DNA from 4 places in the Bacillus sp. Marseille-P3661 genome. Region 3 is predicted to be linked to each of the others. Evidence: predicted binding sites of a transcription regulator. Region 3 holds the regulator's gene; each other region holds the start of a gene.

The links. Region 3 encodes Rex, which represses fermentation and respiration genes when NADH is low (regulators of the CRP and FNR family bind a similar motif). Its sites were predicted from a motif close to TTGTGAAATATTTCACAA; they were not measured.
Region 1: C1724_RS20450 (DUF438 domain-containing protein) is a predicted target of Rex. The motif match lies at 1,703-1,720, and genes of this name have one in related genera.
Region 2: C1724_RS01905 (cytochrome C) is a predicted target of Rex. The motif match lies at 2,558-2,575, and genes of this name have one in related genera.
Region 4: C1724_RS19475 (DoxX family membrane protein) is a predicted target of Rex. The motif match lies at 2,051-2,068, and genes of this name have one in related genera.

The regions. Positions count from the first base shown of each region.
Region 1 covers NZ_LT965956.1:301,598-305,359, reverse strand. The annotation lists gene C1724_RS20460 (thiamine pyrophosphate-binding protein) at 1-460, shown strand, start outside; gene C1724_RS20455 (dioxygenase family protein) at 874-1,656, shown strand; gene C1724_RS20450 (DUF438 domain-containing protein) at 1,808-3,037, shown strand; gene C1724_RS20445 (class I adenylate-forming enzyme family protein) at 3,356-3,762, shown strand, end outside.
Region 2 covers NZ_LT965953.1:413,568-417,329, reverse strand. The annotation lists gene C1724_RS01915 (hypothetical protein) at 1-69, opposite strand, end outside; gene nosZ (Sec-dependent nitrous-oxide reductase) at 145-2,022, opposite strand; gene C1724_RS01905 (cytochrome C) at 2,035-2,475, opposite strand; gene C1724_RS01900 (DMT family transporter) at 2,946-3,762, opposite strand, start outside.
Region 3 covers NZ_LT965959.1:137,506-141,267, forward strand. The annotation lists gene C1724_RS24655 (ABC-F family ATP-binding cassette domain-containing protein) at 1-271, opposite strand, end outside; gene moaC (cyclic pyranopterin monophosphate synthase MoaC) at 421-906, shown strand; gene C1724_RS24665 (redox-sensing transcriptional repressor Rex) at 942-1,610, shown strand; gene C1724_RS24670 (YdiK family protein) at 1,681-1,875, opposite strand; gene C1724_RS24675 (CPBP family intramembrane glutamic endopeptidase) at 1,966-2,685, opposite strand; gene groES (co-chaperone GroES) at 3,019-3,303, shown strand; gene groL (chaperonin GroEL) at 3,461-3,762, shown strand, end outside.
Region 4 covers NZ_LT965956.1:74,015-77,776, reverse strand. The annotation lists gene C1724_RS19480 (AAA family ATPase) at 1-1,221, opposite strand, end outside; gene C1724_RS19475 (DoxX family membrane protein) at 1,435-1,941, opposite strand; gene C1724_RS19470 (ABC transporter substrate-binding protein) at 2,381-3,220, shown strand; gene C1724_RS19465 (amino acid ABC transporter permease) at 3,406-3,762, shown strand, end outside.

The DNA.
Region 1 (3,762 bases), on a different contig from region 3:
GCATTTTCCATTTCGTTATTCAAATTCATATCATACAACAAGTGGAGGTGCATTAGGGTGGGGAATTCCTGCTGCTATTGGAATTCAATTTGCTCAACCTGATAAACAGGTCGTTGCATTTATTGGTGATGGAAGTGCACTATTTACGATCCAAGGCTTATGGACCGCAGCCAAATATAATTTACCGGTTATTTTTATGATCTGTAATAATAAAACCTATTTAGCAGTTAAGGCTGCTATTAAAGAATATCGAAAAAATGTAAACGAACCTGAAACTTCCGAGTACCCAGCTTCATCATTAGCACATCCAACGATTGATTTTGTAAGTATTGCAAAAGGATTAGGAGTACATGGAGAAGTTGTGACAAACCTTTCGAAACTAGAATCTATTTTAAAAACAGCTATAAATAGCAAAGAACCTATTCTCCTTGATGTCCAAGTTGAGGAAGTGGAAGTATAGGCGTGGGGCACTTAGACAGTATCAGGTATTTAAATAATAAATACCTTTAAAGTAAAGTTTTATTATGTAGAAATTCCTAGAAACGTCAATTAATCCTAATAACTAAGTAAAGACGACAGTTATAACCTTGACTAAGTAATTTAAGCTATTTAATAATATATAAAAATAGTGATAGACCAAACTGGTCTATCACTATTTTTGTAATTAATGTTTAGAAAAGTTATTATTATTGATTTATTTCAATTGATACTCAGAACAAAATTCAATTAGAGAATGTAAAAAAACGATACTGTTGTTTCAGGATAGAATAAAGTTCATCTACGATTCGTATTGCTCCAATTATTATATATGCTTGTGGTAAAATATTACATAAAGTTTTTAGAATATTAAAAAGTAAAAAGGGGGCTACTGGGATGATGCCATCATTTTTTATTGCGCACGGTTCACCGCTTATTGCAATTGAAGATAATGAATATACACAGTTTTTACAGACGCTAGGGGGAACTTTTCCAAAACCGGCAGGGGTTGTTTTATTTTCAGCACATTGGGAATCAACTGTGCAATTGGTTAGTGATGTTAAGGAATATGATACGATCTACGACTTCTATGGTTTTCCTGAAGAAATGTACAACATAAAGTATCCTGCTAAAGGAAGTCCAACAATCGTTAAATATATTGAAGAAATGTTTGCCGCTAACGAAATACCATTTGAAACGGAGACGAAACGAGGTTTAGATCATGGAGCATGGGTAATATTAAAATTCCTCTATCCCAATGGAGAAATTCCCGTTATTTCAATGTCTGTCAACCCAAGTGTTACGCCTGAAGAACAATATAAAATCGGACAGTCTCTAGCTGAGTTAAGGAGAAAAGATATTCTAATTATTGGTAGTGGTGGAACTGTTCATAATCTCCGAGCATTAAGAAGGACTGAAACTAGCGGAAATGTAGATCCTTGGGCACTTGAATTTGACAATTGGTTAGCGATGAATTTAAGCAATTGGGATTTGAACAAACTATTTAAGTATGATAGTTTGGCACCCCATGCCGACTATGCTGTTCCACGTTATGGGAATGAGCATTTTATCCCGATTTTTTATGCAATGGGCGCTGCTGATCACGAAAGAACAGCAAAATTAATACACCGTAGCTTTCGATACGGCAATCTTAGTCATAGTGTCTGGCAGTTTGGCTGATTATAATTTGCGGAAAAGGAAGGTTTCACACAATAATCTTGTTAACTTGTGATTCGAATCACTAACGGTGAATTAAATACATGTTATTGTTTATATGAGAAGTATTATCAGTAAAAACAATAGATAAATAGCCAAGTGAGGAGAACCTACAATGAGCGAGATGATAAATAACCGAGAGCAAACACAAAACCCTAAAAGTTCCGATCGAGTGGAAGCGTTAAGAGAAATTTTTCTAGATCTTCAGAATGGAAAAGATGAAGCGGAGGTTAAAGCACGTTTTGATGAAGTTATTGGCATAGTAACAGTCGAAGAACTTTCACAGCTGCAACACGATTTTTCTGAGGCAAGTGGAGTTCCTTTATCCGACTTACAACATTTATATGGTGCGCATACGGAAATATTGAGGGGATCTGTAGAAGAGGTGAACCGCGATGAAAAACCTGAAGAACAACCTGGACATCCTATCCATACTTTTAAACTAGAAAATAAGGAGCTATCTAAGTTAATTAGTAAAATACAAGCACACTTAGCTGAATTTATAAAAGTAGATTCTGTTGAAAATATTTATAAGCTTATCGAAGATTGCAATCTATTACTAGATATTGATAAACATTTTAGTCGTAAAGAGAATTTAATATTCCCATATTTAGAAAAGTACGGAATTAATGGGCCTTCAACAAACATGTGGAGAATAGACGATTTTATTCGGGATTCCATAAAGGATGGAAAGAAAAAATTAGTAGATTATGAGGGAGACCAGCAAGCTGTTATTGAAAACATCCGCTATTTTATGAAGGAAGTATTGGATATGATATATCGAGAGGAAAATATCCTTTTTCCAATGGCGTTGATGAATTTAACAGAAGATGAATGGATAAAAATTGCCCGAGAAAGTGACGAAATTGGATTTTGCTTAACAAGTCCAGCAGCAGAATGGAAACCAGAGCGAAAAGACCTAGCTGAAAAAACAATCTCTGAAGGGTATATTAAAATGGAAACAGGTATCTTATCGTTAGCACAATTAGAGTTAGTGTTGAATCATTTACCTGTTGATCTAACGTTTATTGATAAAGATGATGTTGTCCGTTACTTTTCGCATGGTAAGGAACGTATATTTGCGCGTACTAAAGCAATTATTGGCCGAACTGTCCAAAACTGCCATCCACCGAAAAGTGCCCATGTAGTTGAAGCATTATTAGATGATTTCAAATCAGGAAAAAAAGATTCTGAAGATTTTTGGATCAAATTTAAGGATAAATATGTGTATATTCGATATTTCGCCGTCCGTGATGATAATGGAGCTTATGTTGGTACATTAGAATTCACCCAAAACATTGAGCCAATTCAGGCGATTGAAGGTGAAAAGAGGATCTTATCGTAGGTAAATTTAGTGATCTACCATACAATTAAGACAATAACAGCACGTAATTACAGAAAAAGGGTGTAATTACGTGTTTTTTATTTTTATTTTTAATAGTCTGTTAACGAATTGTATGTACATTTTTCCTACATTGTGTAGGTATACTATTTCCCCTTATTCTTATATAATGAAAACTAAATATTCCAAAAATTTTAATAAGTGGAAACTATTTGAATCGAGAAACAAGGTTCCAGTATAGTTGGAAATAAGCAATAAAAAAATGGGTACATAATATTTTCTTCGCACTATATTCAATCCTATAAAAATAGAAGGGAGCAGATGAACTTGACAGTAGATTTAAACTCTTTATCAGTATATGGTCTTCTTAAACGGGCTGCTTTGGGAAACGGCAATAAGGAAGCACTATTTGATTTGTCTTCACGTGTATCGTACGAAAAATTTAAATACGATATTGATCAGGTTGCTGCTGTTCTATCTTGTAAGGGCATACAAAAAGGTGATCGAGTTGCATTATCATTGCCGAACTGGTATGAAACCGCTACCATATTTTTTGCTACTGCAAAAATTGGAGCTATATTAGTTCCGTTTAATCCTAACTATAAGTCGCACGAACTCAATCATATTTTAACTAACTCAGAGCCAAAAGCAATTTTTATTTCTGATAAATTGATTCAAAATATCGGAATAAAAGAAATACAAACTATGGTTAATTTGGTCATAACTGT
Region 2 (3,762 bases), on a different contig from region 3:
TGAAACTACAAGCAAAGCAGCTGCAGTTAATAAAATAGCAATTGACGTTCCTGATAGCTTTTTGCTCATGCCACTCACCCCTTAATTAATCAAAGAGAAGGGAGCCATCTACTGCTCCCAGTCTCTCAACTAGTTGTTTAGTGCTTAATTCTTTGGTTTTACTAATAGATATCCTGACATTTCTTGGTGTAATGCAGAACAGAAGTTTGTGCAATATAATGGCCACGTACCAGCTTTATCAGCTGTAAATGTAATTGTTTCTGTTTGACCTGGTTGTACCTCAAAGTTTAAGTTATGTTGGTTAATCGCAAAACCGTGTGTAATGTCTTCATCGAAATCAATATTTGTTAAATGAATCGTAACTTTATCGCCTTCGTTAACTTCAATTACATCTGGACGATCTGATTTTGAATCAAAGATAAATTTCGAACGCATTGCGATACCGTAAACAGTTACTTCATTACCATTACGTTCAATACGTGTTTGATCTTGACTGTAAACTGCATGTGGATTAGATTCATCTTTTTCATAAACTTCAAATGTTTTGATTTTATCTGCTTTAATCATTTGAGCATAGTGTGGCTCTGGATTTACTGGAGCGGACATAATAACTTCCATCTTTTCTCCACTTAAATCAATTAACTGCATTGCTTCTGGATGTGACGGACCAACAGATAAGAATAAGTCTTTTGCAATCTTGTTTAATGCGATGATATATTTTCCATCTGGTGATGCTGAGTCACCTTCAGCAGCAACTGAGTGACCTGGTGAATATTGAACAGGTACACGATCTAACGTTTCGCCTGTATTTGGATCCCATTTAACGATTTCAGAAGAAATGAACATTGTTGTATAAGCCATGCCTTGATCGTCAAATTGAGTGTGTAATGGTCCAAGTGCATTTTCAGGGTTAACTTCACGTTCTACTATTGAATCGTAATTGATAACTGGCATACCATATTTTTCGCCAGCGAAATCACCATTTTCAATAGCTTGGAATGCTTTTTCAAAAGAAAACACTGTCATAGCTGGTGCTAATTTACCTGAGGCAATAAAGCGTGTACCATCTGGAGTTACGTCAACACCATGTGGTGATTTTGCTACAGGCACTAGATATAATCCACCTTTATGTTTTTCAGGGAAGATGATCTTTTCACCATTTATTTCTTCATATTGTCCTTCAGCTACCATTTTTTCAAGCTCTTTCCAGTTGAATAAAACGATATAGTCACGGTCTGCTTGAGACGCGTTAATTTCAAGATTAGTTGTTCCTTCTTCAGTGTTGTAAGTTGTGATTACACCCCAACCATGTGAAGGGCCTTTACCAGCATCTGATAAATCATAGCTCCATGGTGGAAGAGCTACTTGCCAAGACACACCTAACTTTTCAGCTTCTTCATCAAATTGTACAGCGCTCATTACTCCATAGTATTTTGAGCTATATTCATCTAGTGAAGCATACTCACTTCCTAATGGTACTGAGAAACGAGTTGGTAAGAACATATACTCTGTGTTTTCAGTTACGAACATCGCGCAGTGCGGACCACTTGTGTTCGGAACCTCTAGAATATCTTTAACTTGGAAGTTTTCTAAATCCATTACGGCTGCACGGCTGTTCGCTACGTCAGTTGCAAACATCCATTTACCATCATATTCACCTTTTGTTTCAGAGAAAGCTGGGTGGTGAAGATCTCCCCATGTGTAGTCGCCCATTAATTCCTTTGAATGCTCTGACCAACCGTAACCTGTTGCTGAGTCTTGTGAGAAGACTGGAACAGTACGGATATGTCTCATTGACGGTACACCATAAATGAACATTTGACCTGAGTGACCACCTGATGCAAATAAGTAGTACTCATCAAGTTCACCTGTTGGAACATAAACCTTTTCTGCATTTGTACTAGCTGGTGATGACGTACTTGCGGTTGTTCTCGGGCCAATGTCGTTCCCTGCAAAGAATACTGTCGATGCAACAACACCTGCTACAAGCCCTGTTAAAGCTGGGACTAACCCTTTCTTCATGTAAAGCACCTCCTATTTTTCACTCGCAATTTTTAATGCTTCTACTATTGATGTAACTTCTTCATCTGTAAGTGGGTTTCCACTGATTACACTAGACATAACTGCTGAAGTTGGTTCTTTTAAAAACTCATCAATTGGTTTGCCATGTTTACCTTCTACATTGTTAAAAGCCTGTGATAAGTCAGGACCTGTTGCCCCACCTTGTAAGCCAAGATTTTCAACTGCGTGACATGCTAGACAGCCTTTGTCAGTAATAATTTGAGCTTCTGCAGAAACGGTTTTCGGTTCTTCAGTAGTTGCACTTTCTTGTGGAGTTGTTGTATCAGTTTCAATTTCAGTAGCTTCAGGTGCAGGTGATGCAACATCAGCGGTATTACTATATTGGAAGAACACATATCCCCCACCGAAACCTACTAATAAAAATACTAAAAAGATAATGACCGAGTTTTTCATTTCGCATTGCCCCCCTTTCAAACATTGTTATGTTAGTAAAACTTGCTACACCCATATAGTAATCGGTCGTCAAATGTTTAGGGTGTGATATACCTCACACATAATTAGCTATTCACAAATTCAACACAATTAGGTCAAATATCAGTCACAATTAGCACGAATGTTTGCTTGCTTATTCAGGTGTGATCTTACTCACACCTGAACTATGATTTACAATACTTGAATAGTTTTAATTAACATCAATTCCGTTAAAAGCTTCTCAAACAAATAGAGTATGGACGTACTAACTTTAATTATTAGAGGAATTCTGACTTCTTTCTTGCAATACAACCGGTTCCTGTCAGAATCCTTGGTTGATTCTGACTCGATCTCCCAAAAACGACTTGAGCTGCTCAAAATTGAACAGCAATTAAAAAAGCACGATAAAAAAAGACCAAATCATACTCGATTTGATCTGCCAAAACACTTAATTAATTTACCGTCCTCTTTTCTGTCGTAACTTGAACATGTATTTTTGTTCGATTCGAAAAAACACTGTGCAAAATCATACCTGTAATAACTATGAATAACCCAGCCAACGACAGCATACTAGGAATGGACCCACCTAAAAATATTATTTCTCCTAGTACAGAAAAAATAACAGAACCCGATAGTGTAGCATCTACAGCAGCCATATGTTTATTATTATTCCGCGCCAAGTCGGTTGCATAGAAAAACAGAACGGTTGCTATGACCCCTGCAGTAATAGCCAATATTAATGTTTGAATAACCTGACTTAACACAGGGGTGCCATGAGCCATATAGCCAAATGCGGACACGATTATCCAAAAAGGAAAACTAGCTATTGTCATGCCTAAAACTCGTTGAAAAGTATCCAGACGTCCATCGCAAATTTCCATCATCTTCCTGTTCCCTAGAGGATATGCAAAAGCAGCGAATACTATGGGCAATGAGATTAACAGCATTGAGTTCATATTAGCCATTGATGCTTGCTGCGCTTGCAAAATAATCACGCCTAATAATATGACTGATGAAAATAATAAGCCTCTTACAGGGATTTCTCCCTGTACAAATCTTGGGCCTTTTTCCGTTTCAACTCTAGTCTTTAAAAAAGGAACAAGTAATGAACCAGCAATAATTGTTATTTGCCATGTTCCAGACACAAGCCAACCAGGTCCATACGCTGCTGCAAATGTTATTGGAGTATAAAATAATCCAAATCCTACAGTACTCCATAGTAACCATTGAGTCGGCCTTTCCTTCATTTCTTTGAACAATGGCTTTAAA
Region 3 (3,762 bases):
ATACAGTCATCATCTCTTCCCATATTGATAAACTAGATTCGAGGCCTGTATCCTGCGCAAGGTACCCAATTGTTAAATCTTTCGGCTTAATCAATTCACCTGAATCATATGATAATTGGCCTGCTATTATTTTAAGCAAAGTAGACTTTCCGGCTCCATTTCTTCCAACAAGAGCAATTCTATCTTTTGCTTGTACTTCTAATTTGATATTAGATAAAATAGGATCAGCACCATAATATTTCGTTATTTGATTTACTTGGAGTAAAATCATGTCCGTTCACCTCTTCATCGCATTAACCTTTAGTTTATCGTAAAATGCCTGAAGCGGGCAACAAATCACCACTTGGAAATTTCTTTATTTTATAAACGACAGAACATTCAAAATAGTGTATAGTCACATATAAGGGGATGACAATCAATATGTCTTTTACACATTTCAACGAGCAAGGTAGAGCAAAAATGGTAGATATTACTGATAAAAATGAAACCGTCCGTATGGCTATTGCGCATTCCAGCATTCAAGTCAACGAAGAGATCTATACAAGTATTATTGAAAATAAAATGAAAAAAGGCGATGTTTTGGCAGTTGCGCAAGTTGCGGGTATTATGGCTGCTAAGAATACATCAGATTGGATTCCTATGTGTCATCCATTAATGTTAAAGGGTGTTGACATTTCTTTTTCATGGGAAGAAAAAGCACCTGATTACATATTGAACATAGAAGTAACAGTAAAAACAAAAGGCAGTACGGGTGTCGAAATGGAGGCATTAACTGCTGCTTCGGCGACTGCACTTACCGTATATGATATGTGTAAAGCAGTTGATAAAGGTATGATCATTGGGGCGACTTACTTATTAGAAAAAACCGGTGGAAAGAGCGGTAATTTTCATAGAGAAAAAATATAGATTAAGTGAGAAACTAAAACTGTGGGAGGGATGATATGAATATCGACCAAAATCAGAACAAAATTCCTCAGGCTACTGCAAAACGTTTACCTTTGTATTATCGTTTTATAAAAAACTTACATGCCTCGGGAAAACAGCGGGTTTCATCAAAAGAACTAAGCGATGCCGTAAAGGTGGATTCCGCTACAATTCGTCGGGATTTTTCATATTTTGGTGCACTGGGTAAAAAGGGCTATGGTTATAATGTTAACTACTTATTATCTTTTTTTAGACAAACGCTTGATCAAGATGAAATTGTTAAGGTTTGTTTAATCGGTGTTGGTAATTTAGGTACAGCATTTTTACATTATAATTTTACAAAAAACAATAATTCGAGCATTGAGATGGCGTTTGATATAAATCGAAGTAAAGTAGGTTCTGAAGTAGGCGGAGTGCCTGTTTTTCATTTAGATGATTTAGAAAGTAAAATTAAGAATGAGTTTGAAGTGGCTATCCTGACTGTTCCGGCTTCGGCTGCTCAACAAATCACAGACCGTCTCGTTAACTCTGGAATTAAGGGTATTTTAAACTTTACTCCTGCAAGAATCAATGTACCGGAGGAAGTAAGAATACACCATATTGATTTGGCGATCGAACTGCAATCATTAATATATTTTTTAAAACATTATCCATTATCACATGATGAAGAAGAAGAGGAAGAATAAAGGTTAGATAAAGTGCTTTTATAAATTAAAACACCTGGTACTAGTGAACATGCCAGGTGTTTTGTTATTTTTATTTTTTTGACTGTAATCTACTTTTTACGGTGAAGAACCGGATAGCAGCTGAGAAATCAAAGGTAGCTACGAGCATTAATAAGACCGTGGTCAAGTTCCAAATAGTTTCCTCCACGCTTTCAACTGCTAGAAAGGTAAATAATCCTCCCATAGCTGCATAGATTAGTCCCATTGTATAAGGTGTAGTCTTCATTTAAAAACCTCCAATAATAAAAGCACAAATAAAAAGGATTATAATTAACTATTGACGAATTATATTAAAGTGAACATTTTTTGATAATTTTTACAAATTTAGTAAGGAAATGAAACTTTGCATTTGGTCATATTGTTGCTGTAGTTTTTCGAGATCATCTGCGAATACGAATCGTATAACAACAACGAAGGTATTCATAGAAACGTGGGCAACAATTGGGACAAGAATTCTCTTTGTCTTAACATATAGATAAGAGAATACGAAACCCATAGCTGTATATACCAGTAAATGAGCAAAGTCCATGTGCACTACAGCGAAAATGATTGAGCTAAAAATTGCCGCCAACCAGAAATTGAATTTTTTATAAAGACTACCAAAAATAATTTGGCGGAAGATAATTTCTTCAAATATTGGTCCGACAATAGAAGTAACGATAATAAAAATTGGAGTGGCTTTTGCAATTTCAACTAACATGTCTGTATTTTCAGAGCCAACTTCGATTCCAAAGACATACGTTTCAATAATAGCTGCCACATACTGCGCGAAAAAAGCTAAAAAGACTCCGCCAATAGCCCATTGCGCAGCAACTAGGCGGGAAACGCGCTCTCTTGAATCATGCCGTTGTTTAATATCAGGTACTAATAGAATCATAACTATTATTAAACCAACAGTAAAGCTTATAACAGTCCAAATAGCTAGAGCAGAATCGTTAGACATTCCCATGGATAATAACAATTTAAAACCAAATAGATAGCCGGAAAATTGAACGAGAATATATGTAAGTATCGTTAATAAATATCTAGTTTTCAATATAATATCTCCTTTTTAAGATAAAGTATAACTTTAATTGGTACTCTAGTGTTTTGGGTGAATCCAGTTTCAGCGCTTACGCATTTTGTTTTACCTTCGTATTTTAACATACTTATGGGATAAGGTAGAAAATGATGATTTATTTTTGGTGTTTTCGTTAATAATGAATGAGTGGACTGTGTTGCTAAATTAAAATATGAAAAATAGAAAATTTTATGAGTTAATACTTGCAAATCTAGAAGAGATTATTTATTATAATAAATGTGTTAGCACTCAACTCTAACGAGTGCTAATAATTAAAAAAATCAAATCAATCTTAGGAGGGTGTTTCACTTGTTAAAGCCATTAGGTGATCGTGTTGTTATTGAACTTGTTGAATCAGAAGAAAAAACTGCAAGCGGTATCGTATTACCGGATTCTGCAAAAGAAAAGCCGCAAGAAGGCCGTGTTGTTGCAGTTGGTTCTGGCCGCGTACTAGATAGCGGTGAAAAAGTTGCTCTTGAAGTAAAGGAAGGCGACCGCATCGTATTTTCAAAGTATGCTGGAACAGAAGTTAAGTACGAAGGCACTGAATATTTAATCCTTCGTGAAAGCGACATTTTAGCAATCGTAGGCTAATTGGTCTTGACGCGGATCTAACCTAAGTATGTAGGATGTAGATTCCCTACTTTAACCTGTTTCGTGAGATAGATCTACTAGTCTTTATACATAGTAGATCACCCTTTTTGCTGAAAAATAGATAAAATTAATAGAAATTTTGAGGAGGTACTCATAAATGGCTAAAGAAATTAAATTTAGTGAAGAAGCACGTCGTTCAATGCTACGTGGTGTTGACGCATTAGCGAATGCAGTAAAAGTAACTCTTGGACCAAAAGGTCGTAACGTTGTATTAGAAAAGAAGTTTGGTTCACCATTAATTACAAATGACGGTGTAACAATCGCGAAAGAAATTGAATTAGAAGATGCTTTCGAAAACATGGGTGCTAAGTTAGTAGCTGAAGTTGCTAGCAAGACTAACGATGTTGCTGGTGACGGTACTACAACTGCTACTGTTCTTGCACAAGCTTTAATCCGTGA
Region 4 (3,762 bases), on a different contig from region 3:
ATTTTGTATGTTATAAATATCATTATAATCAGCCCCGCCCTGAGAAGTAGTTAATTCAGCTTTAGATGGCTTGCTAGTCGAGTAACGTGGAGAACTTCCGTGCTCTTTATAAATGGGTTTAGGTTTATACGTTCCAACAAATTGAGCATATGTATAGGCAGGATGGAACGTAACTCTTTCATACCTACTGAATTTAGCCCTCGCAGTCTCAATATGATTACTTTTTCCCGTTCCGGGTGCACCAAAAATGATCCAGTTATATGGAAGATCACCTTCTATTTGCTGTTGCTCAATACCTGGTTCTTGAGGTTCATCTATCTCTTGCGTTTGATTATTTTCTTCATGCTCAAAAATGAATTTTGTATTAGTATTCGTTATGTCAAGATAGCTGTTAACCCTTTTGGTGTATTCAACTAGGTCCTCTAGAAACTCAGGTTCTCTTAGAACCGCATCATTCTCGACTTTCTTTAAATAAAAATTTAAATCTTGATTTAGTATCGAATTTAGTATTCTAAGGCTCCCCATATTTTCTCTATAATCTTTTAAATTTACCTTTTCGTCACCAACAGAGAAATTTGAATAGATGCCTTCTTGTTGGAAAATGACATCATGATTTTGATCGGCATCCATTCGTATACGATAAACAGCTTCTTCTGAAATGATAGTAAAAAACTTCACTAAATCATTCTCCAGATCAGTATTAATATTTAAATTTTCTCCTGTAATCCAGTTAAAAAGAATAATTTTTACTTCTTCCTCGTTCTGTTTTATTTGTAAATCAAGTAAATCAATATTTTTTGTAAATACGATCTTTTTGCAATACCTTCTTCCACCTCCCCTAGTTCTCTCAGCGCTCGGAGGAATCGTTTCATCTGTAAATTTCACAGCACTAATTTTCCAAATCAATTCTAATGCTACAACAAGTGCTTCAAGACTTGATTTAATCAACGGATTGCCGTCCAACTTATCAAAAAATTGCGTTTCATCAATGGTGCTTGCACTTATTTCTCCACCAAAATATGTCTTTAACTCATCTTTTAGGGCTTGTTTTAAGACAATCCCATCTCCTGCTTCATCGCTATATTCTAATTCAGCATTATGATTATTGATTTTCCAAAAAGCCGTTACTAAACCCATTAATTGTTTAATATGAGGTATAGACGACTTTATACCTAGTTTTAGTTCGACTTTTCCTCTTTGTTTCATATTCGTTGGATTCATTTGTTAATAGCTCCTCTTTAGATAATTAGATAAATTACTCTAGTATTTATACTTTACTGTACACCCACACCATATTTATATTAACTTAGAGATATTCGTTCAATTAGTTACTATTTTACAGGAAAATTTCACCAAATTGAAACTATGCAAATCTAACAAAATAAAAGAAGACGTAACTGCTATTGCAGCTACGCCTATTTTCGTAAGTTTTATTTAAACAGTTACTTTATGTGCTTTTTCCTCTTTATTCATTGTTTTACGGCGGATATATGGTAAAATGATGCGATCTAAACCATATTTCCCTGCATTCGCTCCTGCAACGAGGATGAATACTGTTAACAATACCATTTGTGCGTTTGTACTAACTGTTCCACTAAATAAGAATGCGAAGTTCATTGTTGAACCCATTAAAGCAGCAAATGTTGTAAATGTTCCAAGAATAAGTCCTAAACCTACTAACAATTCACCCCAAGGTACTAAAACATTGAATAAATCAACATTTGGAAGAGCAAAACCTTCAAGGAATCCTGCCCACCATGCTTGGACGGCTGGATGATCACCGCTTGCTTTACCTATTGCACCTTGTAAGAATCCACTTGCATCAAAGCCACCTGTTATTTTGCCCCATCCACCATGTATCCATTGATAACCTAAATATAATCTAAATAATACCAATAAACCGGCTGCTACATTATTTTCTCTTAACCATTTCACTACCATGTTTTCTCACTCCTCTAATATTGTAAAATCCTATTTTAGGATTTCTTAATTGTTTTGAAGTACTTCTTATACTTTTATTATAGGTAATTTATGATCAAACGGAATAACTTTGTTCACTTATTCACAATATAGATACAAACTAATTACAAAATAGTGAAAACCTATATTTTCCTATTGATTTTTTTAACAGATGCATTTGAACCTCTTTAAGGTAGGACGATTTTTGTCACTATTATTAAAACGTTAACTTTTTCCCCTTTAAGTCCCAGGTCTTGATCCTTTTAAACTAACTTTTATGTATAAGATGTAAAACAACATTCCCATTTTTAATGATTAATTATTCATAAATGTCTTGATTTTTTATATTAATATATTTAATATTGATATATCAAAATACTTTACTTTAGTAAATAAATAAAGTGATAAAGGAGAAACAACTATGAAAAAAATTATTATGTTACTACTAATGGCTGTGATGGCTATTATGGTATCAGCTTGTGGAGCTGAGCCCGAACTACCAGCAGCACCTAGTAATGAAAACGAAAGTACAGAACCAGAATCAGCAACTGGAGACACGTTAGCTCAAATTAAAGAAAAAGGGGAAATCACAATTGCAATCGATGATACATTCCCTCCTATGAATTTCCGTAATGATAAAAATGAATTAACGGGTTTTGATGTGGAGTTAGCTAAAGCCGTCGCAAAGGAACTTGGAGTGGAAGCAAAGTTTATCCCAACAGCATGGGACGGTATTCTACCAGGTCTAGATGCTAGTAGATACGATATCATCATGTCAACTATGAATGTAACTGAAGAACGAAAGCAAATGGTTGATTTCGTAGAATATGTAAATTTAGGACAAATTGTTGCGGTCCAATCAGGAAATCCATTAAATATCAAATCAATTGAAGATCTTACCGGAAAAGTAGTTGGCGTTCAAATCGGTTCAACAAGTGAAGCCGCTGCTAAAGAAATCGAAGGTATTAAAGAAATGAAAACGTACAATGCTTACACAGATGTTTTCAATGACATGGGTCTTGGTCGTTTAGATGCGGTTGTAGTAGCCGATGTAGTAGGTCGTTATTATCAAAACTTAAAACCTGGTGTATTCGATATTGCAGGTGAATCATTCCACAAACTTCCAGTTGGAATTGCAGTTCGAAAAGACGATAACGAACTAGAGAAAGCTTTAACAGAGGCAGTTGCTAAAGTTAAAGAAAATGGAGAGTTTGCTAGAATCAGTAATGAATGGTTTGGAGCAGATTTATCACAACAATAAATATAAAGTTAACTAGAATGATAAATTCGTTATGATACCTTCCCCACTTACATTAGGATAAATCGGTCATCCGATTTATCCTTCTTACATTTACTAAAATTTTTTTGAATTTGACTAAGTATACCAGAACTATTATGAACGAAATTACTTCAAGAGTCTGGAGAACATGAAGGAGAGAAGACCTAATGAAAGATTTTCTTACATTTGCGACAACATATCTTCCCTACCTATTACAAGGTGCATTAATTACGATCGAAATCGCAGTCATTGGTGTTATTTTTGGAAGCATACTAGGAATAATTATCGGGCTTGGTCGCTTATCTAGTAATCGTGTCTTATCACAGATTAGTAGATTTTATATTTGGGTTGTCCGTGGTACCCCGCTATTATTACAATTATTTGTTATTCACTTTGCCATTCCATCTTTATTCAGCTCCCTTACCATGCCACCGTTTGTTTCGGCTTGCATCGCGTTATCCTTAAATGCAGCTGCCTATATTGCAGAAATCGCAAGAGGTGCGATTCAATCGATTGACAAAGGA